4 regions of the Streptomyces sp. NPDC088730 genome follow, and region 2 is predicted to be linked to each of the others. Evidence: riboswitches for the same ligand, from Rfam matches in the RefSeq annotation. Region 2 holds a riboswitch; each other region holds the start of a gene.

Region 1 (7,217 bases), on a different contig from region 2:
GGGTGTGCGAGAAGTGGCCGATGCGCAGGTCGGGGCGGAGCTCGCGGAGCATGCCCGGCACCAGCACCAGGTGGTAGTCCTGCACCAGGACCGCCGCGCCCTCGCCCGCCTCCTCGGCCAGCGCCTGGGCGAAGGCCCGGTTGTAGGCCTCGAAGGACGCCCACTGGCGCCGGAACTCCGCGTCGAAGACGGGCTCCACGGGGGTCTGGTAGAGCAGGTGGTGGACGAACCAGAGCACCGAGTTCGCGATGCCGTTGTACGCGTCGGCGTGCACGTCCGCGTCGATGTCGAGCATCCGTACGCCCGGCTCACCGACCCCGCGCCGGACCGCCTCGCGGTCGCCCTCACCGAGCGCGGCGCAGACCCACATCTTGTCGTCCACCGCGCTCAGCCCCGAGACGAGCCCGCCCCCGCCCCGTTTCGCGTCGAGTGAGCCGTCCTCGTTCAGTGCGTACGAGACCGGACCGCGGTTGGACGCGACGAGTACCTGGGCGGCGGGCTGAGGGGCGTGCTCGGAGACCATGCGCGGAATCTAGCCCGATACCGAACCGTCCAAACGTGCGTGCGGCCGCGGTCCGTCCCGGATGCTGCCGGGTGACCTGCGGCCGGACGGCCGCAGGTCACCCGGCAGCCGCTCAGGCGGCGCGGCGCGAGACGTACTCCTCGATCTCGCGCATCGGCGGCCGCTCCTGGGCGTCCACCGGGTGGGTGTGCGGCACGAAGCCGTTCTCGCCGCGCTCGAACTGGGTCAGCTCGGGGCGCACCAGATGGCCGCGGGAGAGCCGCAGCGACGCGGTCCGGTAGATGGCCGCCGCCATCCGGCCGAGCGCCCGGCCGTCCTGGTGGCGGTGTTTGCGGACGCCGACGTCGACCTGGGCCAGCGCGTCCAGGCCGACCGTGTGCAGGGCGTCGACGAGCAGCCCCAGCTCCACCCCGTAGCCGACCGGGAACGGCAGCTGTTCGAGCAGCGAGCGGCGCACGGCGTACTCGCCGCCCAGCGGCTGGACGAAGCCGGCCAGCCGCGGCCAGTGCAGATTGAGCAGCGGCCGTGCCACCAGTTCGGTGACCCGCCCGCCCTGGCCCGCGGTCTCCCCGAGCGGACGGTCGTACATCGCCTTGACGAACTGCACGGAGGGGTCGGTCAGCAGCGGGCCGACGATGCCGGAGACGAAGTCGGCCGAGAAGTCCTTCAGGTCCGCGTCGATGAAGCAGACGATGTCACCGCCGGTCACCAGCAGTGACCGCCACAGCACCTCGCCCTTGCCGGGGACGGCCGGCAGCCGGGGCAGGATCGCGTCCCGGTGGATCACCCGGGCGCCCGCCCGGCGGGCGACCTCCGCGGTGTCGTCGGTGGAGCCGGAGTCGATCACCACGAGTTCGTCGACCAGCCGGACCTTCTCCATGAGCTCGCGCCGGATGGTCCGGACGATGTCTCCGACCGTCGCGGCCTCGTTGAGCGCGGGCAGCACGACACTCACGCTCCCCCGGCGCGGGTCGCCGCTCCTGGCGGCCAGGAGCTGCTCCAGCGGGCGGTCGGCGCACGACCAGGAACGCCTGGTCAGCCAGCGTTCGACCTCTTCCAGCACGGTCGATACTCCCTGCATGTGATCCATCTCGCGGTTCGGACGACTATCTCAACAGTCCGGTGCTTCGGTTACAGTCTGAACAACGCAGATGGCCATGGCATGCCGGGGTCCATCCGCCGACAAACGCCTGGATCGATGGTCCAGTGCCATAGCGCTCATCCAGAGGGACAGAGGGAACGGCCCGTTGAAGTCCCGGCAACCATCCCGCCGACCGCGAGGTCAGGTGGGGACGGTGCCAATTCCGTCTTGTGGCGAAATGCGTCACGAGGAAGATGAGGAGAAAGGGCCTCGCCATCATGGCTGTTCAGACTGTTGCAGCATCCACCGAAACTTACGTCGACCTCGGTCCCGCCGCGGCACTTTCCTGCCGCGAGTGCGGAGAACGGTTCGCGCTCGGTCCCCTCTTCGCCTGTGCGACCTGTTTCGGGCCGCTCGAAGTGGCGTACGACCTGCCGACCGGCTCCCCGGACGAGCTGAGGAAGCGCATCGAGGCCGGACCCGACAACATCTGGCGCTACGCGCCGCTGCTGCCGGTCCCCGCCGACGTCGCGGACAAGCCCAACATCAACCCCGGCTTCACCAAGCTGGTCAAGGCCGACAACCTCGCCCGTGAGCTGGGCGTCACCGGCGGCCTGTACGTCAAGGACGACTCCGGCAACCCGACGCACTCCTTCAAGGACCGCGTCGTCGCGATCGCCGTCGAGGCCGCCCGCGCCTTCGGTTTCACCACGCTCTCCTGCTCCTCCACCGGCAACCTCGCCGGAGCCGTGGGCGCCGCCGCCGCCCGCGCCGGTCTGCGCTCCTGCGTGTTCATCCCGCACGACCTGGAGCAGGGCAAGGTCGTCATGGCCGCGGTGTACGGCGGTGAGCTGGTCGGTATCGAGGGCAACTACGACGACGTCAACCGGTTCTGCTCGGAGCTCATCGGAGACCCGCTCGGGGAGGGCTGGGGCTTCGTCAACGTCAACCTCCGCCCCTACTACGGCGAGGGCTCCAAGACGCTCGCGTACGAGATCTGCGAGCAGCTCGGCTGGCGGCTGCCCGACCAGATCGTCATCCCGATCGCGTCCGGCTCGCAGCTGACGAAGATCGACAAGGGCCTCCAGGAGCTGATCAAGCTCGGGCTGGTCGAGGACAAGCCGTACAAGATCTTCGGCGCCCAGGCCGAGGGCTGCTCGCCGGTCTCCGCCGCCTTCAAGGCCGGTCACGACGTGGTCCGCCCGCAGAAGCCGAACACGATCGCCAAGTCCCTCGCCATCGGCAACCCGGCCGACGGCCCCTACGTCCTGGACATCGCCCGCCGTACGGGTGGCGCGGTGGACGACGTGAACGACGAGCAGGTCGTCGACGCGATCAAGCTCCTGGCGCGCACCGAGGGCATCTTCGCCGAGACCGCGGGCGGTGTGACGGTCGGCGTGACGAAGAAGCTGATCGAGGCCGGCCTGCTCGACCCGACGCTCACCACCGTCGTCCTGAACACCGGTGACGGCCTCAAGACGCTGGACGCGGTGGCCGCCACCTCGCAGGCGACGGCGACGATCCGGCCGAGCCTGGACGCCTTCCGCGCCGCCGGCCTCGGCACCGCCAGCTGACCCACCCGAGACTCCAGGAAGGGCACCCACCATGAGCGTCAAGGTCCGTATCCCCACCATCCTCCGCACCTACACGGGCGGCCAGGCCGAGGTCCCGGCAGAGGGCGCGACGCTCTCCCAGGTCATCGAGTCCCTGGAGAAGGACCACCCGGGCATCGCCGCCCGCGTCCTGGACGACCAGGGCAAGCTCCGCCGCTTCGTGAACGTGTACGTCAACGACGACGACGTGCGCTTCGAGGGCGGCCTGGAAGCGGTCACCCCGGACGGCGCGGGGGTCTCGATCATCCCGGCCGTCGCCGGCGGCTGCTGAGCCCCGGGACCCGAGCGGTCCCACTGCGCCGAGTCACCTGGATTGCCCTCTCCGCGACGGAAGCGGAGGGGGCAATTCTGCATGGTTGAACGCGGTAGAGTGTGGGAAGTCCCCTTCGCTGCCCGTGCCCCCCGCATATGAGAATGCGCCTGGCCACGACAAGATGCAGCCAAAGTACCTGAGCCTCTTGTGCCATAAGTCGCCTTTGCCTGGCCCGACTTGCCCTGGAATCTCATGAATTCCTCATATTCGGGTGATCGGCGCTGCCCAGAATTCTCGTCCGATTGACCTGTTGCAGAGGGCAGTTGGGCAGATACATTCGGCCGCGGTCGACGCGTTCCGGCGCACGCACCCTCTCCTGTCGGAGGGTGAGTTCTGACCCGGGCCCGCGAAGTGCGGTCCTGTGCAAGGGCCAGTAATAGGGGAGTTAGGCATGGCTCAGGGCACCGTCAAGTGGTTCAACGCGGAGAAGGGGTACGGCTTCATCGCGGTCGACGGTGGTGCGGATGTTTTCGTCCACTACAGCGCGATCCAGATGGACGGATACCGCACCCTCGAAGAGGGTCAGCGAGTTGAATTCGAAATCTCGCAGGGCCAGAAGGGGCCGCAGGCGGACATGGTCAAGCTCGCTGTCGGCTGAGCTCGGCGCGGTCGGCCAACGACACTACTCACGCACGGAGGGCCCGTACCCCTGGGGTACGGGCCCTCCGTGCGTCCTGGCCCCGTTCGCTCCCGCTGTCCGGTTGTCCACACTCCGGAGGGCGACGCTTGCACTCTCGGGGGTCGAGTGCTAATCATTGGGCTTAGCACTCTCCGGGTGAGAGTGACAGAAACTTGGACCGGGCCGGTGAGGCCCGCAGGTCTGCCGGGGCAAGGAACCGGCAGGCGGCAGGCCGTCCGTCGCGGGCGCCACTCGGTCCGGAGAATCCACCCCTGTCCGGGAGGACCACTTCATATGGCCAAGATCATCGCGTTCGACGAGGAGGCCCGGCGCGGTCTTGAGCGCGGCATGAACCAGCTCGCCGACGCCGTCAAGGTCACCCTCGGCCCCAAGGGCCGCAACGTCGTCCTTGAGAAGAAGTGGGGCGCCCCCACGATCACCAACGATGGTGTTTCCATCGCCAAGGAGATCGAGCTGGAGGACCCGTACGAGAAGATCGGTGCGGAGCTGGTCAAGGAGGTCGCCAAGAAGACGGACGACGTCGCCGGCGACGGTACGACCACCGCCACCGTTCTCGCTCAGGCGCTCGTCCGCGAGGGTCTGCGCAACGTGGCCGCGGGTGCCAACCCGATGGCTCTCAAGCGGGGCATCGAGAAGGCCGTCGAGGCCGTCTCCGCCGCCCTCCTGGAGCAGGCCAAGGACGTGGAGACGAAGGAGCAGATCGCTTCGACCGCCTCCATCTCCGCCGCTGACACCCAGATCGGCGAGCTCATCGCCGAGGCCATGGACAAGGTCGGCAAGGAAGGCGTCATCACCGTCGAGGAGTCCCAGACCTTCGGGCTGGAGCTTGAGCTCACCGAGGGTATGCGCTTCGACAAGGGCTACATCTCGGCGTACTTCGCCACGGACATGGAGCGCATGGAGTCGTCCCTGGACGACCCGTACATCCTGATCGTGAACTCGAAGATCAGCAACGTGAAGGACCTCCTTCCGCTGCTGGAGAAGGTCATGCAGTCCGGCAAGCCGCTGCTGATCATCGCCGAGGACGTCGAGGGCGAGGCCCTGTCGACCCTGGTCGTCAACAAGATCCGTGGCACCTTCAAGTCCGTCGCCGTCAAGGCTCCGGGCTTCGGCGACCGCCGTAAGGCCATGCTCGGTGACATCGCCATCCTCACCGGTGGCACCGTCATCTCCGAGGAGGTCGGCCTCAAGCTGGAGAACGCCGGTCTCGACCTGCTCGGCCGCGCCCGCAAGGTCGTCATCACCAAGGACGAGACGACGATCGTCGACGGCTCCGGTGACAGCGACCAGGTCCAGGGCCGCGTCAACCAGATCCGCGCCGAGATCGAGAACTCCGACTCGGACTACGACCGCGAGAAGCTCCAGGAGCGCCTCGCGAAGCTGGCCGGCGGCGTGGCCGTCATCAAGGCCGGTGCCGCCACCGAGGTCGAGCTCAAGGAGCGCAAGCACCGCATCGAGGACGCGGTGCGCAACGCCAAGGCCGCCGTCGAGGAGGGCATCGTCGCCGGTGGTGGCGTGGCTCTGCTCCAGGCCTCGGCCGTCTTCGAGAAGCTGGAGCTCTCGGGTGACGAGGCGACCGGCGCCAACGCCGTCAAGCTGGCGCTGGAGGCCCCGCTCAAGCAGATCGCCGTCAACGGTGGTCTTGAGGGTGGAGTCGTCGTCGAGAAGGTGCGCAACCTGCCGATCGGTCACGGCCTCAACGCCGCGTCCGGCGAGTACGTCGACATGATCGCCGAGGGCATCATCGACCCGGCGAAGGTCACGCGCTCCGCTCTGCAGAACGCCGCGTCCATCGCCGCGCTCTTCCTCACCACCGAGGCCGTCATCGCCGACAAGCCGGAGAAGGCCGCTGCCGCGGGCGCTCCGGGCGGCATGCCGGGCGGTGACATGGACTTCTGATCCTCACGGATCGGTAGTTCCGGCACGCACCACAGCACCACAGCACCACAACGCCGGCCCCCGGGGAGCGATCCCCGGGGGCCGGCGTCGTCCGTTGCGCCCCTTGGACGGGCCCTACGGCGTGAACACCATCTCCGGGAAGCGGCCGGAGGGGCCGTGCAGCAGGCAGTCGTCGTGCCCGCGCAGCCACCGCCCGAAGAACGACGCCGCGTACGCGCGGCTCGCGGCCGCCGCCCGGTCCGGCCGTACCGTCCCGACCGCCTCGGCCAGTCCGCCGTCCGGCTCCGCGCCCTGCCGGGCCAGCTGCGGGAGCAGCAACTCGGCGTCGGTGTAGGAGGCGTGGCGCGAGCCGGTCAGGGTGACGTCCGCCCGCCAGCCCCGGGTGTTCCTCCAGAACGCCGCCCAGGACGGCTGCTGCCGGTAGTCGCCCGAGCCCTCACCGGCCGTCCCCATCAGGAGCAGCGGCCGGTCCAGCCCGTCCGTGGCCACCGTGCTCAGCCGGCTGCCGTCCGGCAGCGCGCCGCCCACGTAGTCCATCTGCCCGTCCATGTTGACGCCCGCCCGGATCCGCCGGTCGTCGTGCATGGTCTGGGCCGCGGTGAAGCCGCCCGCGGAGTGGCCGAACATGCCGGTCCGGCGCAGATCGAGTACGTCTCCGAAGCGCGTCCGGTTCAGTTCCGGGAGCCGGTCGAGCACGAACCGGGTGTCGGCCACCCGGACCGCCATGACCTTGCGCAGCAGGGTGCTGATCGCGTCCGGATCGCTGGGCGGTGCCCCGTCGAAGATCCGCATGGTGGCGAGGCGCCCGCCGGGGAACTCCACCTCGGTCGCCTCGTAGCTGTGGTCGATGGTGACGACGGCGTACCCGTGGCTCGCCAGATCGTCCACCAGGGCGGTGTTCCAGGTGCGCGGGTCGCCCAGCCCGCCGGAGTACAGCACGACGGGCAGCCGGCCGGCCCGCGCGGCGACGGGGGCGTCGCGGCGGGCGTGGCTGAGCGTGGCCGCCCAGTCGACGCTGCCCGGGGCCATCCCCAGGTTCAGGACGGCGGCCCCGTCCGCCCCGCCGAAGTGCGCGGCGGCCGCGGCCGTCATCTGCGGCTCCCGAGGGCCGGAGCCACCGGGTGCGGCCGGGTAGCGGACGCTGATCA
Region 2 (7,217 bases):
GGTGGCCGCGCCGAGCGTCGCGGCGGCGGTCGCCGCCGCGGCCGACAGGACAGTGGCCCGGACGCTCCGGCTCGGGCCGGGCTGTGTGGAACGGCGATGGGACACCACAGGACGCCGCACTCCCTTCCGCTGTACGCAGATGTGCGCAGCTCCTGCCGCCCTGGTGGGCGGACCGACACCTGGAGCCGCGCGGCAGCCAGACAGTAGTCGGACGATCACGGAGCGGACAAAGACCGCGCCGGGCGGGGCGGGGTCCCAAACAGCGGCGCCCCGCCGGTGACCTGTGGTCTCCGGCGGGGCGGGCAGTCAGTGCGGGGCGCGGGAATTCGCCCGTTCGGGCGTGATCAGATGCGTACGGCGGTCTGGTAGGCGCCGACGGTGTTCATCGACTCGTAGCGGACCACGGCGCCCGGCTTCGGGGCGTGCAGCACGGTGTTGTTGCCCGCGTAGAGGGCCACGTGCGAGGTGTTGCTGAAGAAGACCAGGTCGCCCGGCTTCAGCTGGCTGCGGCCGATCTGGGTGCCCTGGTTGATCTGGGTGTACGTGGTGCGGGTGATCTCGGCACCGGCCTGGTGGTAGGCCCACTGGGTCAGGCCGGAGCAGTCGAACGAGCTGGGGCCGGTGCCGCCGGACACGTACGGCTTGCCCACCTGGGTGGAGGCGGCCTGGAGGGCCGCGCCGCCAAGGGCGGAGGCGGGGACCTCGCTGCCCAGGTCGACCCGGTCACCGGCGGAGCGGCTGGCGCGCAGGTCGTCCTCGCGCATCTTCGCGCGCTCGGCGGCGGTCAGGGTGTTGAGCACCTTCTGGGCCTCGGCGAGCTTGCCCTGCTGCTGCTTCTTCTTCTCACCGAGCGTCTTGCGGACGTCCGCGAGGTCGTCCAGCTTGTCCTGGGCCTCCTTGCGCTCCTGCGCGAGGGACCGCTGCTTCTCCTGGATCTTCGTCAGCGCCTCGGTCTGCTTGGCCGTCAACTGGTCCAGCGAGGAGGCCTGGTCGAGGAAGCTGTCCGGGTCGGAGGCGAGGAAGAGCTGCACCGAGGGGTCGATGCCGCCCGAGCGGTACTGCGCGGCGGCGAGCGAGCCGAGTCCGGAGCGGAGCGTGTTGAGCTCCTCCTGACCGCGGGCCACCTTGTCCTGAAGCGCGCCGACCTGCTTTTCGAGCTTCTCCTGCTTCTCCTTGGCCCCGCTGTACTGCTCGGTGGCCGCCTCCGCCTCGTGGTAGAGCTTGTCGACCTTCGCCTTGACCTCGCTCTTGGTCGGCTTGGGGTCGGCGTGAGCGGCCTGGGAGGTGAGGGCCACGGCCGCGGCGGCGGTCGCGGTGAGCACGGTCACACGGGCGCGGCTCGGGTTCTTGGGACGGCGGTGGGACGCCACGAAGGCGAGCTCCTTCTTCCGTGAGCCGCCTACCGGGCTGTGGGGGACGTCATCCCCGGCTCCGTGTGGATCACGGACTCGGCGGTTCCTTCACTGCCACCCCGGGTGGGTGATCAACCGTGCGAAGGTTCGAGGCCCGACCATAGTGACCATCCTGTGATCAGTTCAAATCCTCGCGGGAAAAATCTCGTCACACCGGGTACTTCTTTACCCACACCACACTGCGTGTAGCGGCGAATTGACGGCCCGTTCCGTAATTTACGGCACCCGTCAACAAGCCTGACAATATTCGTCAAACACGTGAAAGCCGCTTCAGGAGCAAGACGGACGCGACGGGTCTGGCTCCCGCCTTCGCCACCCCGTCGGCCACCTCGCGGTCGGTGGAGACCACCACGACGGGCCGTCCCGACGGTTCGGCACGCGCGAGCTGACGGATCAGCTCGTCCGCGGTGACGCCCGCCCTGCTGAACAGCACCCGCACACCGCGGGGCGGTGCGAGCAGCACCGGAGCGGCCAGCTCCGCCCCGTCGAAGACGCAGGTCATCTCCGCGCCCGTCTGGGCCGCGAGCATCGACAGACCGCCCAGCAGCCGCAGTCGCTGCTTCTCCAGCGGCAGCTGCGGGTAGCCCGTCTTGGTGACGTTGTAACCGTCCACGATGAGGTGCGCCTGCGGCAGCGCCAGCAGTTGGTCCAGCAGCGCCGGATCGGTGTCGGAAAGGGCTCTGGCGGCAACGTCCTTGGGAGACATCCGGCCGGGCTCGACCGCGTCCACCGTGTCCGCCGGGCGCATCGAGGAGGGCGGCAGCGCCAGTTCGCGCCGCAGCCCGCCGGCCGCTTCGAGCACCGTGTCCAGCAGCAGCCGCAGCCGCATGTCCTCGACCGAGCGCCCCTCGCGGGCGGCCCTGCGCCCCGCCTCGACGGACGCCTCCGCCTCACCGAGCCGGGCCCGCAGCCTGCGGGTCTCGCTCTCCGCCGCGGACACCTGGACGGCCGCCTCCGCACGCACGGCGTCGCTCTCGGCCCTGCCCCGGCGCAGCGCGGCCTCCGCGCGCTTCACCTCGTTGGCCGCGCTGCGCAGTTTGCGCTGGAGCGACTCGGCCTCCTTGCGGGCCGCGTCGAGGTCGCCGCGGAGCCGTTCGGTCTCGCTCTTCGTCTGCGCGCGGGCCTGGGCCAGCTCCTCGCGGAGCCGTTCCAGTTCGCGCCGGCTCTCGTCGTCCGCCCGCTCCGCGTCGGCGCGCTGGGCCTCCTCGCCCGCGGCGGCGAGGAGCTTCACCCAGCCGTCCGGGCGCAGCACGTAGGCCGCGGCGGCGACGTCCACGGGGTCGGCGGCGGCGGGCGGCGAGCCCGCCTCCAGGGCGGCGCTCAGCTCCGGCTGGACCTCCCGCAGCCGTTCACCGATGCGCCGCCGGAAGGTGGCGTCGCCCGCCAGGGCGGCCGCCATCGCGTTCCCGGCGAACTTGGCACGCCTGGTCGGCGTGAAACGGGCGTACTGTCGGAGCTGAGCGGGCAGTTCGGTGACCGTGAGCGCGCCGAACGCGTCCGAGACCAGCGCGACGACCCGACGCCGTACGCCTTCGGGCAGCGGGCGGTCGAGCATCTCCACGGCGTCGTCGGCCGCATCGGCCGACGCGGCGCCGCCAGGGGGCTGCTCCACCATCCGTCACCTCAAACTGTATGTCCGCACGGCCCCGTCAGGAGTCGGCACCCGGCCTGTCGACTAGCTCGATCTGGTCCACCGCGTTGCACCAACGGCAGCGCACCGACTCGATGGTCTCACTGACCACCTCGCGTTCTTCGACGCTCGACTCCCCGGCCAGGTCGAGATGGACGTATTCGACGACCTTGGACGAGCGCGTCACGTCGAATCGCGTGAGGTTTCCGCAGAGCGTGCAGCGCCAGCGGGTCGCCTCTGTCGGCTGGGGAACCGTCGTCATCGTTGCGTCCTCTTCCGTCGGGCCTCGTGCTGCCACATAGGGATCTTCGCGGTGCGCCGTCGAACTGCGGATGTCCTGTCGCAACCCTACGGCCTCACCGCGTACCACCGGCACGGCGAGGCGCTCTGTCCCGTTCCCTGCGCTTGCGTCATGCTCTGTTCATGATCGATCGGCGGGCTGCGGCCGGCAGACTCCTGCGGGCGGCCACCTCGGGCGGGCCGCCGGTCACCTACGCCCTCATCGCACTGTGCTGCGTGGTCTTCGCGATCAGCCCGCTCTCCGGGCTCGCCCCGGTGTACGGCAGCGCGGACGCCCTGCTGTCGGCCCAGGCCGGGTACTTCGAGCGCTGGGGCGTGATCCCGAGCGAGCTGTGGGACGGCTCCGCGCACGCCCTGGTCACGCCGCTCACCGCGCTCTTCGTGCACGGCAGCTGGCTGCACCTGCTCGGCAACATGCTGTTCCTGTACGTGTTCGGAGCGATGGCCGAGGAGCGCATGGGCCACACCGAGTTCGCGTTCTTCTACCTCGGCTGCGGCTACCTCGCGCTGCTCGCCTACGCGGCCGCGCACGCCACCTCGGACCAGACGCTCGTCGGCGCTTCGGGGGCGATCTCGGCGGTACTGGGCGCCTTCCTCTACCTCTTCCCCCGGGCCAGGGTCACCAGCGTGTTCCCGTTCCTCCTCTTCCTCCCGCTGCGCTTCCCCGCCTGGATCGTGCTGATCTTCTGGTTCGTGCTCCAGTGGCTGGCCGCGGAGGGGGCGGGCAGCGGTCCCGGCGTGGCCTATCTCGCCCATGTGGTCGGCTTCGCCGTCGGGTTCCTCTACGCCTGGGGGCGCTACCGGGGTAACGCTAGAGTGAGATCTCCAGCCACGGCCACCGAGGGAGAAAGCCAGCCGTGATCACCGCGATCGTGCTCATCAAAACCAGCGTGGACCGGATTCCCGAGATCGCCGAGGCCGTCGCGGCGCTGGACAGTGTCAGCGAGGTCTTCTCGGTCACCGGTACGTACGACCTGATCGCCATGGTCCGGGTGGCCAAGCACGACGATCTCGCCGATGTCATCCCCGGCCGGATCAGCAAGATCCCCGGCGTCGAGGCGACCGACACCCACGTGGCGTTCCGTACGTACTCGCAGCACGACCTGGAGGCGGCCTTCGCCATCGGCCTGGACGGCTGACCACGTAAACGCGTTCGGCCGGGTACGGAATGCTTTCCGTACCCGGCCGAACGCGTTGCGGCTCAGTGCTGGGCGGTGCCCCGGTCCGGGACGCAGCGGCCGTCCTCGGTGCGGTACTTCCACTGGGCGCCCTCGCTCACCAGCTCCTTGACCGCCCGCACGAAGCGCTCGATGTGCTCGTCCGGCGTACCGGCACCGAAGCTGACCCGGATCGCGTTGAGCGACTTCTCGCCCGGCTCGGCCTCCGGCGCGCCGCACTCGCCGACGTCCTGCGGGTCGCTGCCGAGCAGGGTGCGCACCAGCGGGTGGGCGCAGAACAGGCCGTCGCGCACCCCGATGCCGTACTCGGCGGAGAGGGCCGCGGCGAAGTGCGAGCTGTTCCAGCCCTCCACCACGAACGAGATGACGCCGACGCGGGGGGCGTCGTCACCGAAGAGCGAGAGCACCTTGACCTCGGGCACCTCGGCCAGTCCGGCCCGGACCTCCGAGACGAGCTGCTGCTCGCGGGCGACCAGGCTGTCGAACCCGGCCTCGGTGAGCGCCTTGCAGGCGGAGGCGATGGAGTAGACGCCGATGACGTTGGGCGAACCGGCTTCGTGGCGGGCGGCGGTGGTGTGCCACTCGACGTCCACCCCGCCGTCGGTGCGCCGGGCGACCTTGCGGGAGGCGCCGCCGCCGGCCAGGTAGGGCTCGGCGTCGCACAGCCAGTCGGAGCGGCCGGCCAGCACACCGGAGCCGAAGGGCGCGTAGAGCTTGTGGCCGGAGAAGGCGACCCAGTCGACGTCCAGCTCGGCGATGTTCACGGGGTGGTGCGGGGCGAGCTGGGCGGCGTCCAGCACGATACGGGCGCCGTGGGCGTGCGCGGCGGCGGCGAGCTCCTTGACCGGCCACAGCTCGCCGGTGACGTTGGAGGCCCCGGTGACGCAGACCAGCGCGGGGCCAACGGGGCCTCCGCTGCTCGAACGGAGCTGGGGGTCGCGGTCGGCGAGGGCGCGCTCCAGGGTGGCGACGGCCTGGTCAGGGGTGCGCGGGGCGTTCAGGTAGGTCACCCGGGCATCGCGCCAGGGCAGCAGGGACGCGTGGTGCTCGGTCTCGAAGACGAACACCTCGCAGTCGGCGGGCACCGCGGCGGCCAGCAGGTTGAGCGAGTCGGTCGTCGAACGGGTGAAGATCACCTGGTCGCCCTCGCGGCAGCCGAGGAACTCCGCGACGGTCACCCGGCTGGACTCGAAGAGGTCCGTGGAGAGCTGCGAGAGGTAGCCGGCACCCCGGTGGACGCTGCCGTAGTACGGCGCGTACGCGGCGACGTCGTCCCACACCCGCTGCAGGGCCGGGGCGCTGGCGGCGTAGTCGAGCGCGGCGTACGTGACCTCACCGCCGGTCACCAGCGGAACCGTCACATCCTTGCCCAGGACGGGCAGCGGGGTACAAATGGACTGATCGGCGGCAGCGGTGAAGACAGACATGACGAACTCCCGTAACAGGCAGGCGAACTCCGCGTGCCTGCGGATACGCGGCAGCACGGAAGAAGAGAAAAAGGGTGTGCGGAGGAGGGCCGAAAAGCCCTATCGCATTCGCTTGCTCACAGAGGCTCCCTGAGGACCAGGACCCCACGGGTGGACATCTCACGATGTCGAGGGGTCCGCGCTTGCCGCAGACCTCGCTGCCTACGGCCTGGTCTTCACCCGGGGCACCCCGCCACGGACGGAGGGTTGCCGGACAGCGGGCCGGGGCCGTAGTCGCTGTCACTCATGACCTGCCCAGCATCTTGCCATACGTGCCCGGACGCGCAAGGCGCAGTCCATGATCTGGACTGCGCCCCGCTTCGCTGCTCGGTGGTTCAGGCGTTGCTGGTCTTGACCCATCTCTCCAGCACGCGCCCCGCGGACCCGGAGTCGATGGACTCGGCGGCCTTCGCCATACCGGCGGTGAGCTGCTCTTCGAGCGTGCCCTCCCCCGGGTCCAGCGCGACCAGCGCCGCCGCAGCGTTGAGCAGGACGGCGTCCCGTACGGGCCCCGTCTCACCGGCCAGCAGCCGGCGGGCCACGTCGGCGTTGTACGAGGCGTCGGCGCCGCGCAGCGCCTCGACCGGCACCAGGTCCAGGCCGACGTCGCGCGGGTCGAAGGCCTGCTCGCGCACGACGCCGTCGCGGGCCACCCAGACCCGGGAGGTCGCGGTGGTGGTCAGCTCGTCCAGTCCGTCGTCGCCGCGGAAGACCAGCGCGGAGTTGCCCCGCTCCGCGAGGACGCCCGCGACGATGGGCGCCATCCGCGGGTCGGCCACGCCGATGGCCTGGGAGCGCACCTGGGCCGGGTTGGTGAGCGGGCCCAGGATGTTGAAGGTGGTCGGCGCGCCGAGCTCCGCCCGCGCCTTCGCCGCGTACCGCAGGGCGGGGTGGAACTTCACCGCGAAGCAGAAGGTGATGCCCGCCTCCTCCGCCACCTCGACGACGCGCTGCGGGGGCAGATCCAGGTTGACGCCGAGCACGCCCAGTACGTCGGAGGAGCCGCTGGCCGAGGAGGAGGCGCGGTTGCCGTGCTTGACGACCTTGGCGCCCGCCCCGGCCAGGACGATCGCGGACATGGTGGAGATGTTGACCGTCTTGGCCATGTCGCCGCCGGTGCCGACGATGTCGACCGTGCGGCCGGGCACGTGGATCGTGGTGGCGTGCTCGTACATCGCACGGACCAGACCGGTGACCTCCCCGACCGTCTCGCCCTTGGCGCGCAGGGCCA
Region 3 (7,217 bases), on a different contig from region 2:
CGTGAAGGCGTAGCTGACGGCGACGGTCAGCCCGGACCGGAGGTGCACGCCCCACCCGCGGCGGTCGCTGCGGAACGACACCCGGCTGTGCAGCTCGGTGGCTATCACCGTGGACACCACGGTCACCAGAGCGTTCGCCAGGGCCAGCGGCATCAGGCCGTGGAGCAGCATCAGCACTCCGCTGGAGGCGACCCCGACCCCGCCGCCGCAGACCACGAAGCGCACGAATGCCGCGACCAGGGCGTGCGGCGTGCGCGTCGGCTGACGGGGTGGGGCGGCGGTCACGGGTTTCCTCCGGGGACGGTGTGGGGCGGTACGGCCATCTCACCCCAGAACCTACGGACTCGGCGTCCTCCCCACGACCCGGTTTCTCCCCGACCTTCCTGGGGGTTGTCCCCCAGGGGACCGCGGGGGACAACCCCCTCCGGACCGTCCGCCGTCGGCCCGCACCGCACTCGCCGTGTGCGTCAGTCCGCCCGCGCCGACGTCCGTGGCGGTCCGGCGAACGTGGCGCGGAGCGCGTCGGCGCCGGACTCCTCGAGCCAGTCCGCGAGGGTGCGCAGTCCGGGGTGCACCACGCGCAGCGCCTCGATGTCGGCGTGCCAGCGCGCGCCGGCTGCCCAGCGGTTCCTGACGTGGGCGATCTCGGGACTGAGCGAGGCGGCCTCGTCGTGGGTGAGCTGGTGATAGCGCACGGTCGTGCCGGTCGCTTCCGTGATGGCGGCGACCGCCTCCGCCGGGGTCGGCGCGTCTCCGGCCAGCTCCAGCGTCCGGCCGCCGAACCGGTCCGGGGAGTCGAACGCCAACGCGGCGAACTCCGCGATGTCCTCCACCGCGATGACCTGGACAGGCTCGTCCGGAGGGAAGACGTGCCGGTGCACTCCGTTGACGATGCCGTCCAGGCCGATGTCCCACGACGCGAGGTAGTTCGACATGAACCGCACCGGACGCAGCACCGTCACCAGAGCGATCCGTTCACGCAGATGGTGCTCGATTCGCTCCTTGCCCTGAGCCGTGGGCAGCCGGTCCGGAGTGGACGCGATACCGGTGAACACGACGTGCCCGACTCCGGCTGCCGCCGCCGCGTCCGCCAGGGCCCGGCCGCGGGTGAACTCCCGCTCCGCGTCGGTGCCGCCCGGCCCGTACGCGAGCGGAGGAACGGCGAAGAGTCCCGTCGCCCCTTCCAGCGCCGCCGGAAGACCCGAAGGATCGTCGACGTCGCAGCGGGCCAGTTCGGCCCCGGCGGCCCGCAGTGCGAGGGCCGCGGGTGCGGTCGTGTCACGTACGAGCGCGCGCACCGGTGTGCCGGCCGCCAGAAGCCGCCGTGCGGTGGCGCCGCCCTGCTTGCCGGTCGCACCGGACACGGCCACGAGCCGGGCGTCGGGACGGGAACCGGGAACGGAAGGGTCGGGCCGTGCCGGGCGAGCGGTCATGTCGTCCTCCGCCCCGGGGGGTTCGAGGGCCTTGTCAGCGTGGCGGTCCCGGGGACGATGTGGAATCCTGCACCCGGTTGAAGGCGATGGACAAGGAATACGTGACATGGCTCCCGCTCCCTCCGGCACCGGCCGGGCCGATGCCCGGCGCAACCGCGCGAAGGTGCTCGCCGCAGCCGTTCAGGCGTTCACCGTCAAGGGACTCGACGTCTCCCTCAGCGAGATCGCACGGCAGGCGGGGGCGGGTACCGGCACCGTGTACCGGCACTTCCCGAGCAAGGAGAACCTGCTGGAGGCCGTACTCGTCCAGCACGTCGAAGACCTGGTCGCGGCGGCTCGCCGGTGGGCCGCGCAGGCCCCTCCTGCCGCGGCGTTCTTCGGCTTCCTCCTGGAGACCATCGAGAAGTCGTCCGGGCGCAAGCACGTCTGCGACCTCGTGACCACGGACACCAGCTGGCCGCGCCCGATGCTCGCCGCCTCGGCGCACCAGTTCCAGCAGGTGCTGACCGAGCTGCTCCGCGCGGCCCAGCGCACCGGTGGAGTCCGTGCCGACCTGGGCCCGGACGACATCGCCGTACTCATCGCCGGATGCGCGACGATGCGGGCCGCCCACCGGGACGCGGCCGCCGGGGTGCGCATGGTCCACCTGGCGCTGGAGGGCTTGCGGGGACCGGCCTCGGTCACGGAAAGGCGGGTGTTCCGTGACGCGCCCGGCAGGCGTCACGCAACGAGACCGCGATGCGAGGAGTGCGGGGCCGAGTTCGACGCCAAGACGGCGGGCCGTCCCGCACGCTACTGCGGCGCGACGTGCCGCCAGCGGGCCCACCGGCGTCGCGGCGGACGATGAGACGCCGTCGTGTAGGTCCGCGCCCGGACCGAGGCCGGTGCGGGCGCGGACCTGCACGGCCCCGTCACACAGCGGACGGCGAGCGCCCGAACAGAGGCGCGGGCCCAAGCGAGGGCGGCGTCCGCCGGTTCTGTGAGGAGTTCGGCCGGACCCGGAACGTTCGGCGGAACGCCATCGCGTGCACACCGCACGGGTCTTCCGCCGGACCGCCGGTTCTGGAACACTCCTGTCGTTTTCGCCCTTATGTTTCCTCACCCCACAGAGGCCCCCACCCATGGCAGATCTCAACCGTCGCCGCCTCCTGCAACTCGCCGGAGGCGCGGTCGCCTTCAGTACGTTGTCGAGCAGCATCGCCCGCGCCGCCTCACTGCCCGCGAAAGGCCGTACGGGCACGCTCCAGGACGTCGAGCACATCGTCGTACTGATGCAGGAGAACCGTTCCTTCGACCACTACTTCGGCACCATGAAGGGTGTGCGCGGCTTCGGTGACCCGCGTCCGGTCACGCTGCCGAGCGGAAAGCCGGTCTGGCACCAGAAGGACCTCCTCGGCAAGGAGGTGCTGCCGTTCCGGCCGCCCGCCGACGACCTCGGGCTGCAGTTCCTCCAGGACCTGAACCACGACTGGGCCGGCGGGCACCGGGCCTTGAACAAGGGTGCGTACGACCAGTGGGTCCCCGCCAAGACCGCCACGACGATGGCCCACCTCACGCGGGAGGACATCCCGTTCCACTACGCCCTCGCCGACGCGTTCACCGTCTGCGACGCGTACCACTGCTCGTTCCTCGGTTCGACCGACCCGAACCGCTACTACCTGTGGAGCGGGTACACCGGAAATGACGGCACCGGCGGCGGTCCCGTGCTCGGCAACGACGAGTCTGGGTACGGCTGGAAGACCTATCCCGAGCGGCTGGAGGAGGCCGGGGTGTCGTGGAAGGTCTACCAGGACATCGGTGACGGGCTCGACGCCGCCGGATCATGGGGGTGGATCGACGATGCCTACCGGGGCACGTACGGCGACAACTCGCTTCTCTACTTCAACAGTTACCGCGACGCCAAGCCAGGCGACCCGCTCTTCGAGAAGGCGCGCACCGGGACCGACGTCAAGAACGGCGACGGGCTCCTCGACGATCTCAAGGCCGACGTCCGGGCCGGGACGCTCCCCAAGATCTCCTGGGTGGTCTCTCCCGAGGCCTACAGCGAGCACCCCAACTGGCCCGCCAACTACGGTGCCTGGTACATCTCGCAGGTGCTGGACGCGCTGACGTCCGACCCCGAGGTCTGGGGCCGGACCGCCCTCTTCATCACCTACGACGAGAACGACGGCTTCTTCGACCACGTCGTGCCGCCGTTCGTGCCGTCCGGCGCGGCGCAGGGGCTGTCCACCGTGGACACCTCCGCCGACCACTTCCCCGGCGACATCCGGTACGCGGCCGGGCCGTACGGGCTCGGGCAGCGCGTGCCGATGACCGTCGTGTCCCCGTGGAGCACCGGCGGGTTCGCCTGTTCCGAGGTCTTCGACCACACCTCCGTCATCCGGTTCATGGAAGAGCGCTTCGGCGTGCACGAGCCCAACATCTCGCCCTGGCGGCGCGCTGTCTGCGGCGATCTCACCTCGGCCTTCGACTTCCGCACGACGCGGACCGCGCCCGCCTCGCTGCCCTCCACGGACGGATACGCCCCGCCGGACGGGGAGCGGCACCCCGACTACGTACCGGTGCCGCCGGTCTCCGGCAGTGTGCCGAAGCAGGAGTCCGGCACGCGGCCCACCCGGCCGCTGCGGTACGCGCCGCTCGTGGACGGGACGGCAGACCCGGGCACCGGGAAGTACCGGCTCACCTTCAGCGGCGGGGACGCAGCCGGAGCGCAGTTCCTGGTGACGTCCGCCAACCGCGGCGACGGGCCCTGGACCTACACCACCGAGGCGGGCAAGTCGCTCTCCGACAGCTGGAACACGGCCTACTCCAGCGGAGTGACCGACCTCACGGTGCACGGTCCGAACGGATTCCTGCGGACCTTCAGGGGTCCCGGCAAGGCGGCCGGACCGGAGGTGACGGCGCGTCATAACCCGGCGAACGGGGCTCTCGACCTGACGCTCACCCATGCCGGTACGGGGACCGTCCAGCTGACCGTGCGCAAGGCGGACGCCTACGGCGGCGGGGCGCAGACCTTCGCGGTGCGGGCCGGCGCGACCGTGCGGCACACCGTTGACCTGCGCGGGAGCAAGCGCTGGTACGACATCGAGGTGGTCTCGGACGCGGACGCCGCGTTCCTTCGCCGGTTCGCCGGACACGTCGAGACGGGTGAGGCGGGAACGAGCGACCCGGGCCTCGTCACCGGCTGACCGGCCGGCCCGGTGACGGCTGAGCGCCGGCCGGGCCGTCACCGGGAGAGGCGGGGGTGCGCGGGCCGGATCCGGCCCGCGCCCGTGCGTCCCTGACCGTCCGTCGGCCGAGCGGTCCCGCGCGTCGGGAGGCGGCTGCTCGGTGCGTTAGGGTTTTCGCCGGGTCATGAGTTCCAGTGCGCAGCCCCGGCTTGCTGGACGGCACCCCGCTCCGCTGCGGGTGCTCCGGGTGACGACCTGCCCCGTGCGCGAGGTACGGGGAACAGCGGACCGCGGTGCAGAGCGCTCGGGGTCCATCATCCCCGGAAGGCGGGACTCACCGTGCTGCGTCATCTCCCCGAACACGGCTCCGTGCGGAGCGAGGACTGCGCGCGGTACGCCGCGGGCCACCAAGTGCACTGGATCCACGCCAAGAAGTGCCGGCAGGAGCCCGGTCAGGCCGTCGAGATACTGCTGACCGCAGACGATGTCCGGGACGACGGCTGGATCGGTCTGCGGGCCGCGTTCGACTACGCGGACACCCTTCCGCCGGTGTGGACGCACGCCCCGGACGGGCTGCGGGAGGTTCTCGCCGGTCACCGAGGGCGCGTGTACTGGCTCTCCCGTTGGCATGCGCTGAAGCTCGTGACCGGTGCCGACCGGCTCGCCGGACTCGTCAACGTCGCCTTCGAGGCCGGGGAGCTGTGCGACGCCCCGGGGGCCGGGCGCTTCTAGCCGGGTACGGAGCCGCTCCTCGGCGTCGCTGCTTGGCGTCGGTACTTGGCGTCGGTGCTTGGAGTCGGTCGTCAATTGTCGTGAGATGTCCAGCGGTTGCTCCATTTCGGGTGCACATTTGATCGTCATCGACCGCTGTGGTGTCACATAAAATCCTTATAGTGGGCGTGCGTTGACCGCACGATCGTGACGCGTGACGCTTCCGCCACAGAAGTCAGGACGATGACGCGCCCTTCCTCCCCAGACCCCGAGTCCGCCTCACCCCCTCCGGAGTGCCCCGCGCACGCGGGGCCCGGTGCCGTACCCCTGAGCGGGCCCTCGTTCCAGACCGAGCCGCAGGCCGTCTACCGGGCCATGCGGCGGGACCACGGACCGGTCGTCCCCGTCGAACTGCCGGGCGGGTTCCCCGCCTGGCTGGTCATCGGCTACCGGGAACTCCATCAGGTCACCAGTGACGGTGAGCTGTTCCCGCGCGATGTCGGCCTGTGGAACCAGTGGGAGCACATACCGGAGGACTGGCCGCTGCTGCCCATGGTCGGGCGGCCGCTGCCGTCCGTCTACTTCAGCGCGGGGGACGAGCACCGGCGGCACGCCCGGATGGTCGGGCCCGCCCTCGAAGGGGCCGACCCGTTCGAGACCCGCCGCCACTGCGAGCAGTTGGCCGACCGGCTGATCGACGCCGTGTGCAGCCGGGGCACGGCCGACCTCGTCGCCGACTTCTGTGAGCCGCTTCCGGTCCTGGTCCTCGCCAGGCTGGTCGGGTTCCCCGACGACGAGGGCGGCTCCATCGCCCGGGTGCTGAAGGACCTGGCCGACGGCGGTCCGGGCGCGCAGGAGGCCCACCTGCGTTTCGCGGAGCACATGACGCGACTCGTCGCCGCGAAGCGTGCCGCCCCCGGCGACGACGTGACCTCCCGGATGCTCGCGTTCCCCGAGGCCTTCACCGACGAGGAGTACATGCTCGACCTGATGGCCGTCACGGCCGCCGGGCACCTCACCACCGCCGACTGGATCAGCAACTCGCTGCGGCTGATGCTCACGGAGGACGAGTTCGCGCAGTCGATGGCGGGCGGCCGGCGCAGCGTCGGCGAGGCCATGAACGAGGTGCTCTGGGAGGACGCGCCGACGCAGATCCTCGCCGGGCGCTGGGCCGCCCGCGACACCCGGCTCGGCGGACAGCCGGTCAGGGCGGGGGACATGCTGCTGCTCGGGCTCGGCGCCGCCAACACCGATCCGCTGATCCGGCAGAGCCTGGCCGGCGGCGGCTCCTCCGCCCGGGGCGGCAACGGCGCGCATCTCGCCTTCAGCCACGGCGAGTACCGGTGCCCCTTCCCCGCCCAGGAGATCGCGGAGACCATCGCGCGTACCGGCATCGAGGTGCTGCTCGACCGGCTGCCCGACCTGGAGCTCCGGGTCCCCGTCGCAGAGCTGGTGCGGCGGCCCTCCGCGTTCCTGCGCGGCACCACCGCGCTGCCCGTTCGGTTCACCCCCGTCCGTACGACAGGAGACCTCTTGTGAACTGCCCGCACGCCGCCGCGCACGCAGCAGCCCCGGACGGCGGGACCGTCGTCATCGACCCCATGGTCCAGGACCTGGACGGAGAGACCGCGAGGCTGCGCGAGGCCGGCCGGCTCGCCCGGATCGAGCTGCTCGGCGTACCCGCCCGGGCGGTCACCCGGTACGCCGACGCCCGTCAACTCCTGATCGACCCGAGGCTGGTGAAGGATCTCGAAGCCTGGGCGCTGTGGCAGAGCGGCGAGGTGACGCACGCGTGGCCGCTCATCGGCATGATCGACGCCGGGCGGTCCATGTTCACCGTGGACGGCGCCGAGCACCGGCGGCTGCGCACCAAGACCTCCCAGGCGCTCACCCCCCGCCGGCT
Region 4 (7,217 bases), on a different contig from region 2:
ACCAGGGCGGCCAGATCGTCCCAGGCCCGCGGGTCGGCGGGGTCCTCAAGGGCGCTGAACGGTGAGACGTCCGTGGGGTAGCGGGCGGCCCGGCCGACCCGCTCGGCGAGGTGGGCGTGCGGACCGGTCAGCGCGGCCCAGGCGGCGTTGTCCAGGATGTGCGGCGGTACCGCTCTCGATGGCGGGGCGTGATGGACGCTGGTGGACATGGTGGCGCGGGGTCTCCGTATCTGGGGCGTGGGCGGGAGGAGTCCGGGTCCGGCCGGAGCGGGGCGCGGGCGTGGGTCAGGAGTTGTCGAGCGGCAGTCCGGGCGGGTCGATCAGGGAGGTCGGCACAGCCTCGTTGGAGAGGTTCCAGGCGGCGAGCCACTTGGCGTACTGGCCGTTCTTGATCAGGTGGTTGATCGCGTCGGCGAGCGGCTTCGCCAGTCCGCTGTCCTTCTTCGCGGTTGCCGCGATCAGCCCCTGGAGGGTTGCGCCCGCACCGGAGTACTTGCCCGCGTTGCGGGTCGGGTTGGGGGTCTTCGCGGTCTGCCTGATGTGGTACGCGATGCCGGGGTTGGGCCCGAAGGAGAGGTCGATCTTCCCGCTGGCCAGGGCCAGGGCCGTGGCGTTGTTGTCCTGGTAGTACTTGACGTCGAGCTTGCGGCCCTGCTTCGCCAGCTTCGCCTTCCACTCCAGGAGGATCCGCTCCTGGTTGGTGCCGGCGCTGACGGCGACGGTCCGCCCGGCCAGGTTGCGGTAGTCGCCGTCGAAGTTCCAGGTGTTCTTCTTCAGCGCCTCGAAGGCGAGGTTGTCCTGCCGGTAGGAGGCGAACTCGTACTTCTTCTTGCGCTCCTCGGTGTCCGTGACGTTCGACAGGGCCACGTCGACCTTGCCGCTGTCGATGCCGACGAACATGTTCTCCCAGGTCGAGTTCTTCAGCTCGGGCTCCAGTCCGAGGACCGCCGCGACCAGCCGGCCGAGATCGGGTTCGGCTCCGGTGAGGGTCTTCTGGTCCTCGCCCACGTACGCGAGAGGCGGGAATCCGGCGGGCAGCGCGCCCACGCCGATCACCAGCTTGCCGCGGTCGGCCACCGACTCGGGCAGTTCGGCGCTGATCGACTTCACCTCCGGCACCTTGAGTCCGGTCTCCTCGGCGGCGCCGTTGGACAGCGCGCCGATGGTGACCGTTCCGGCCGGCGCACTGCCGGTCCTGGTCGCGGCGTCGCCGTCACCGCCGCACGCGGCGAGGCCGGCGGCGAGCGAGGCGAAGGCGGCGGAGGCGGCGACACCTCGGCGGAATCTGCTGCGGAGGATGGGGGTGCGCATGGTGGCTGTCCTTGTCGGATGCGGTGGGGGTGTACGGGGACGGAGTGGGCGCCGGACGCTGCCCGGCGGGTGGAAGAGGGACGGCCGGCGGGCGGGACGGCCGCCGGGTTCAGAGCACCTTGCTCAGGAAGTCCCTGGTCCGCTCGTGCCGCGGATGGTCCAGCACCTGCTCGGGCGGGCCCTGTTCGACGATCCGGCCGGCGTCCATGAAGACCACCCGGTCGGCGACCTCGCGGGCGAAGCCGATCTCGTGCGTGACGACCAGCAGGGTGGTGCCGCTGCCGGCCAGGTCCTTGATCACGGCCAGTACCTCGCCGACCAGTTCGGGGTCGAGCGCGGAGGTCGGCTCGTCGAAGAGGATGACCCCGGGCCGCAGGGCGAGGGCCCGTGCGATGGCCACGCGCTGCTGCTGCCCGCCGGACAGCTGGCGCGGATAGGCGGCTGCCCGGTCCCCGAGACCCACCCGGCCGAGCAGGTCGCGGGCCAGCTCCCGGGACTCGGGCTTGGTGAGTTTCCCGGTCGCGACCGGGGCGGCGGCCACGTTGTCCAGCACGGTGAGGTGCGGGAAGAGGTTGAAGTTCTGGAAGACGAATCCGATCCGGCCGCGCTGCGCCAGGATGGCGCGCTCGCTCAGCTCCTTGAGCCGCCCCCGGTGCCTGCGGACGCCGATCAGCTCGCCGTTCACACTGACATGGCCGATCTCCGGCTTCTCCAGGTGGTTGATCACCCGCAGGAGGGTGGACTTCCCCGAGCCGGACGGTCCGAGGACGACCGTGACCTCCCCGGGCCGCACGGTGAGCGCCACGCCGTCCAGAACGCGCTGGGATCCGTACCACTTGTGCACGTCGTGCACCTCGACCGCGGCGGGGCGCACCGGGGGCGCCGCGACGGCGCCGGCCTGCCCCGGTGTCCCGGCCGCTTCCGCTCTTCCGGTCGTCGTCTCCGCGGTCATATCGCCGTCACCTTCCGGACCCGTGCCCGCAGATCGCCCAGGCCGGTCCGCAGCCTCTGCAGCGGCGTGGGCGGCAGGGTGCGCAGCGCGCCCCGCGAGTAGTACCGCTCGACGTAGAACTGGATGACGGACACCACGCTGGTGAGGATCAGGTACCAGGCGGTGGCGACCAGCAGCAGCGGCACGATGTCGCCGGGGTAGGTGCTGCCCATGCTCTGCACGGAGCCGAAGAGATCGAGCAGCGAGACGTAGAAGACCAGCGAGGTGCCCTTGATCAGGCCGATCAGCTGGTTGACGTAGTTCGGGGTGATGGAGCGCAGGGCCTGCGGGAAGACGATCTTCGCGAACCGGTACCGCTTCGGCAGGCCGAGGGCGGCTGCCGCCTCGTGCTGGCCCTGGTCGACGGAGAGGATGCCGCCGCGCACCACTTCGGAGGCGTACGCCGCCTCGTTCAGGCTGAGGCCGATGACGGCCACGGTCATGTCGGTGGCGAGGCGTGACTCGTCGAAGCTGAAGAACGCCGGGCCGAACGGCACTCCCACGCTCAGCGTCCGGTAGAGCGCGCTGAAGTTGTAGAGGAACAGCAGGATCACGATCAGCGGGACCGACCGGAACAGCCAGGTGTAGACCCAGCTGACCGCGCGCAGCACAGGGCTCGGGGAGAGCCGGGCCAGGGCCAGCAGCACACCGCCGAGCAGCCCCAGCACGGCGCTGAGCAGGGCGACTTCGAGCGTGACGAGCAGGCCGTCAAGGATGGTGGGCCGCAGGAACCAGTACTGGAACCGGTCCCACTGGTAGAAGGGGTTGGCCACCAGTCCGTGGACGATCTGGGCGACCAGCACCAGCACGACGACGGTGACGATCCAGCGGCCGGGCCGCAGGAGCGGGCGGACCCGCTGCGGGACCTGCGGCTTCGGCACGAGGGGTGGCCCGGGGCGGGGGGCCGCCTCGGCGGGCGGCGCTGACCCGGAGGACACAGCGACGCCGGGGGATTCACTCACGGAGGGCTCCAGCGGATGCGGACGGCCCGGACCACGGACGGCAGCGCCTCGCCGCGCCGGTCGTCGGGGACGACGCGGCGGGGCGCGGGCGGCACAGCGCGGAGCAGGGGGCCGGGCGGGGAGAGGACGCACCGCGGCAGCGGTGGACGTCAGGGAGTCAGAAGGCCGTCAGCCTTGACAGAGAGCGCGACAAGCGGCGGTACACAGGGCGCTGTTGACACGCTGGAGGTCGACGGAGCGGTCCGCGCAGAGCAGAACGCGGCCTCGGGACCGCCAGGCAGCCATCCCCTCAGCTGCGTGCATCGCCCTCACCGTCACCGATCCGCCCCGCGGGGCCTCGCGCCTGCCGGACACCGTCCGGTCTCAACTGCGGCACCCCCGCGGTCTGCTGGGATGCCGGCCGGCGATCCGGGGCGTATCGCTGCCAACCGGGACCGTTCCGCGCCGCAAGTTATGCATGCGCCGACAGGAATGTCAACGCGGGTGACCAACAGGCGAGATGGCCCCTGTGGCCTCCTTGACGGCGTCACCCGGCGCACCGAAACTGGCGTGGACGGTCACGATTGTCAGCGCCCCCGTGCGGGATCCGTCCTGCTCACGGGGTTCATCGGCCCCGGCCCGCTGGCAGGCAACCCTTCCACCGCGACGGGGTGCCCCGGGTGACGACCGGGTCCCGCCGGCGTGGCGGGGCAAGCGTGGTCCCGCGTCTCGCGGGCCCCGGAGTCGGGACGGGTGGGATTTGTCCAGGAACGGCTTGACGAGGCGCCTGCACATCGACCTGCTGCGTGTCTCCAGCGCGTACTAGCCCGGAACACCGGACGCGCGCAGGTCCGCACGGTCGCGATGACGCACACGGGTCCGCGCTGCCGTGACTCGGACCGGTGCGCAGGCGCAGCCGTTCCCCATCCGGCCGCTGGTGCCCACAAGGCGGCGGTGGCTTCCTCGTTCCCACAGGGATCTCCACAGGAGAGTCATGCCCGAGACAGCTTCGCGCAGTTCCAGCACAGGCAACTCCATCACGTGCGGCTCGGTCTCATCCGGTCCGAGTCCGTGCGCCAGCCATCCCCGTCCCAAGATCGCCGTGCCGTCCTCCCGTATCCACAGCCGGATCGGGGTCGGTCTGGCCGGCGGCTTCTATCCCGCTCCGCACCGCTACGAGCTGTTCCTGTCGGCGAGTTGTCCGCGCTCGCTGCGCATCTCGATCACCCTCGGCCTGCTCGGGCTCCGGGACTCGGTCGCCACCACGTTCCTGGGGCACCCCGCCGGAACACCCGAGGCGTACGCCTCGCTGCGCGGCGCGTACGAGGCCACGCTGCACCACTACGACGGGCCGCTGACGGCGCCCGCGCTGTGCGACCGGTGGAGCGGGCGCATCGTCAGCAACCACACCCCCGACATACTCCGCGATCTGGCCGGCCTGCTCTCCGGCCATGACGAGGCCCGCCCCTCGGCGCTGCGCCCGCCGGAGCTCGCCGACCGCATCGAGACGCTGCGCGAGCTGCTGGACCGGGACGTCACCCCGCAGGCGGGGTCCTCCGAGCGGTCGGCGGCCCTGGACCTGCTGGACCGGTCCCTCGCCCGGCAGCCCTACGCCCTGGGCGAGCAGCTGACGGCCGGGGACGTGGACCTGTGGGTGGCGCTCGTCCGTCTCGGCCCGGTCGCCGCCCTCGGCGACCGTCCCCGGCTCAAGGAGTACGTGCGCCGTCTCTGCGGCCACCCCGCCTTCCCGGATACACCGGAGCTGCCGGGGACTCCGGACGTGCCGGGCGGGGCGGCCGCGGCTGACTCACTGCCTCAGGCTCCCACGTAGGCCGCGAGGTGCTCGCCGGTGAGGGTGGAGCGGTCCGCGACCAGGTCGTCGGGGGTGCCCTCGAAGACGAGCCTGCCGCCGTCGTGCCCGGCGCCGGGGCCCAGGTCGACGATCCAGTCGGCGTGCGCCATGACCGCCTGGTGGTGCTCGACCACGATGACGGACTTCCCTGAGTCCACCAGCCGGTCGAGCAGGCCGAGCAGCTGCTCGATGTCTGCGAGGTGAAGGCCGGTGGTCGGTTCGTCGAGGACGTAGACCCCGCCCTTCTCGCCCATGTGCGTGGCCAGCTTGAGCCGCTGCCGCTCACCGCCGGACAGGGTGGTGAGCGGCTGGCCCAGGCTGAGGTAGCCGAGCCCGACGTCGGCCAGCCTGTCGAGGATGCGGTGTGCGGCCGGCGTGTGTGCCTCGCCGCTGCCGAAGAACTCCTCGGCCTCGGTCACCGGCATCGCCAGCACCTCGCTGATGTCACGTCCGCCGAGGCGGTATTCGAGCACCGATGCCAGGAACCGCTTCCCCTCGCACTCCTCGCAGACGGTGGCGACGCCCGCCATCATCGCGAGGTCCGTGTAGACGACCCCGACGCCGTTGCAGCCGGGGCAGGCGCCCTCGGAGTTGGCGCTGAACAGGGCCGGCTTCACGTCGTTGGCCTTGGCGAACGCCTTGCGGATCGGGTCGAGCAGCCCGGTGTAGGTGGCGGGGTTGCTCCGTCGCGAGCCGCGGATCGCGCCCTGGTCGATCGACACCACCCCGTCCAGTCCCGAGACCGAGCCGTGGATCAGTGAGCTCTTGCCGGAGCCGGCGACGCCGGTGATCACGGTGAGGACGCCGAGCGGGATGTCGACGTCGACGTCGCGCAGGTTGTTCGCGTCCGCGCCCCGGATCTCCAGCGCGCCGGTGGGCTTGCGCGGGGTGTCCTTGAGGGTGGCCCGGTCGTCGAAGTGACGGCCCGTGACGGTGTCCCCGGCCCGCAGTCCCCCGACGGTGCCCTCGAAGCAGACGGTTCCGCCCGCCGTGCCGGCGCCGGGGCCGAGGTCGACGACGTGGTCCGCGATCGCGATCGTCTCCGGCTTGTGCTCCACGACGAGCACCGTGTTGCCCTTGTCGCGCAGGCGCAGCAGCAGCCTGTTCATCCGCTGGATGTCGTGGGGGTGCAGCCCGGCGGTGGGCTCGTCGAAGACATAGGTGACGTCGGTGAGGGAGGAGCCCAGGTGGCGGATCATCTTGACGCGCTGCGCCTCGCCGCCGGACAGCGTGCCCGTCGGCCGGTCGAGCGCGAGGTAGCCGAGCCCGATCTCCACGAACGAGTCGAGGGTCTGCCGCAGCGCGGTGAGCAGCGGTGCTACGGAGGGCTCGTCGAGACCGCGGACCCAGGCGGCCAGGTCGCTGGTCTGCATCGCGCAGGCGTCGGCGATGCTGATCCGTTTGATCTTCGAGGACCGGGCGCCCTCGCTGAGCCGGGTGCCGTCGCACTCGGGGCAGGTGGTGAAGGTGACCGCGCGCTCCACGAACGCGCGGATGTGCGGCTGCAGCGCTTCCTTGTCCTTGGACAGGAACGACTTCTGGATCTTGGGGATCAGCCCCTCGTAGGTGAGGTTCACGCCCTCGACCTTGACCTTGACCGGCTCCCGGTAGAGGAAGTCGTGCGTCTCCTTCTCGGTGAACTCGCGGATCGGCTTGTGGGGGTCCAGCAGGCCCGATTCGGCGTAGACCCGGACGGTCCAGAAGCTGTCGGACTTCCAGCCGGGGATGGTGAAGGCGCCCTCGGCGAGCGATTTGGAGTCGTCGTAGAGCTGGGTGAGGTCGATGTCGGAGACGGTGCCCCGGCCCTCGCAGCGGGTGCACATGCCGCCGGTGCGGTTGAAGGTCGCCTTCACCGCCTTCTTCGCGCCGCGCTCGACGGTGATGGCGCCGCTCGCCCGGACCGAGGGGACGTTGAAGGCGTACGCGCCGGGCGGCCCGATGTGCGGCTTTCCGAGGCGGCTGAAGAGGATCCGCAGCATCGCGTTGGCGTCGGTGGCCGTGCCGACCGTGGAACGCGGGTCGGCGCCCAGTTTCTGCTGGTCGACGATGATCGCGGTGGTGAGCCCGTCCAGGACGTCGACCTCGGGCCGCGCCGGCGTCGGCATGAAGCCCTGGACGAAGG

Evidence for each region. Region 2 has a riboswitch for S-adenosylmethionine ahead of ACIP89_RS04830 (aminotransferase class V-fold PLP-dependent enzyme). Riboswitches for the same ligand answer to the same signal wherever they lie in the genome.
Region 1: linked by a shared signal. The riboswitch ahead of thrC (threonine synthase) and the one ahead of ACIP89_RS04830 (aminotransferase class V-fold PLP-dependent enzyme) in region 2 are both predicted to bind S-adenosylmethionine.
Region 3: linked by a shared signal. The riboswitch ahead of ACIP89_RS33345 (hypothetical protein) and the one ahead of ACIP89_RS04830 (aminotransferase class V-fold PLP-dependent enzyme) in region 2 are both predicted to bind S-adenosylmethionine.
Region 4: linked by a shared signal. The riboswitch ahead of ACIP89_RS24360 (glutathione S-transferase C-terminal domain-containing protein) and the one ahead of ACIP89_RS04830 (aminotransferase class V-fold PLP-dependent enzyme) in region 2 are both predicted to bind S-adenosylmethionine.

Annotation. Positions count from the first base shown of each region.
Region 1 is NZ_JBIVLK010000012.1:48,468-55,684, reverse strand. It holds gene ACIP89_RS28690 (trehalose-6-phosphate synthase) at 1-523, opposite strand, end outside; gene ACIP89_RS28685 (glucosyl-3-phosphoglycerate synthase) at 636-1,586, opposite strand; SAM riboswitch class I at 1,739-1,865, shown strand; gene thrC (threonine synthase) at 1,883-3,178, shown strand; gene ACIP89_RS28675 (MoaD/ThiS family protein) at 3,210-3,488, shown strand; gene ACIP89_RS28670 (cold-shock protein) at 3,922-4,128, shown strand; gene groL (chaperonin GroEL) at 4,444-6,069, shown strand; gene ACIP89_RS28660 (alpha/beta hydrolase family protein) at 6,184-7,217, opposite strand, start outside.
Region 2 is NZ_JBIVLK010000001.1:1,078,882-1,086,098, reverse strand. It holds gene ACIP89_RS04860 (NlpC/P60 family protein) at 1-108, opposite strand, end outside; gene ACIP89_RS04855 (NlpC/P60 family protein) at 345-1,370, opposite strand; gene ACIP89_RS04850 (NYN domain-containing protein) at 1,663-3,027, opposite strand; gene ACIP89_RS04845 (hypothetical protein) at 3,062-3,304, opposite strand; gene ACIP89_RS04840 (rhomboid family intramembrane serine protease) at 3,466-4,203, shown strand; gene ACIP89_RS04835 (Lrp/AsnC family transcriptional regulator) at 4,200-4,481, shown strand; gene ACIP89_RS04830 (aminotransferase class V-fold PLP-dependent enzyme) at 4,544-5,947, opposite strand; SAM riboswitch class IV at 6,121-6,238, opposite strand; gene trpD (anthranilate phosphoribosyltransferase) at 6,322-7,217, opposite strand, start outside.
Region 3 is NZ_JBIVLK010000017.1:118,387-125,603, forward strand. It holds gene ACIP89_RS33325 (hypothetical protein) at 1-285, opposite strand, end outside; gene ACIP89_RS33330 (NmrA family NAD(P)-binding protein) at 468-1,433, opposite strand; gene ACIP89_RS33335 (TetR/AcrR family transcriptional regulator) at 1,540-2,280, shown strand; gene ACIP89_RS33340 (phosphocholine-specific phospholipase C) at 2,555-4,621, shown strand; SAM riboswitch class IV at 4,784-4,893, shown strand; gene ACIP89_RS33345 (hypothetical protein) at 4,943-5,335, shown strand; gene ACIP89_RS33350 (cytochrome P450) at 5,558-6,853, shown strand; gene ACIP89_RS33355 (cytochrome P450) at 6,850-7,217, shown strand, end outside.
Region 4 is NZ_JBIVLK010000008.1:211,832-219,048, reverse strand. It holds gene ACIP89_RS24380 (GNAT family N-acetyltransferase) at 1-209, opposite strand, end outside; gene ACIP89_RS24375 (ABC transporter substrate-binding protein) at 286-1,311, opposite strand; gene ACIP89_RS24370 (amino acid ABC transporter ATP-binding protein) at 1,421-2,185, opposite strand; gene ACIP89_RS24365 (amino acid ABC transporter permease) at 2,260-3,264, opposite strand; SAM riboswitch class IV at 3,820-3,966, shown strand; gene ACIP89_RS24360 (glutathione S-transferase C-terminal domain-containing protein) at 4,346-5,074, shown strand; gene ACIP89_RS24355 (ATP-binding cassette domain-containing protein) at 5,059-7,217, opposite strand, start outside.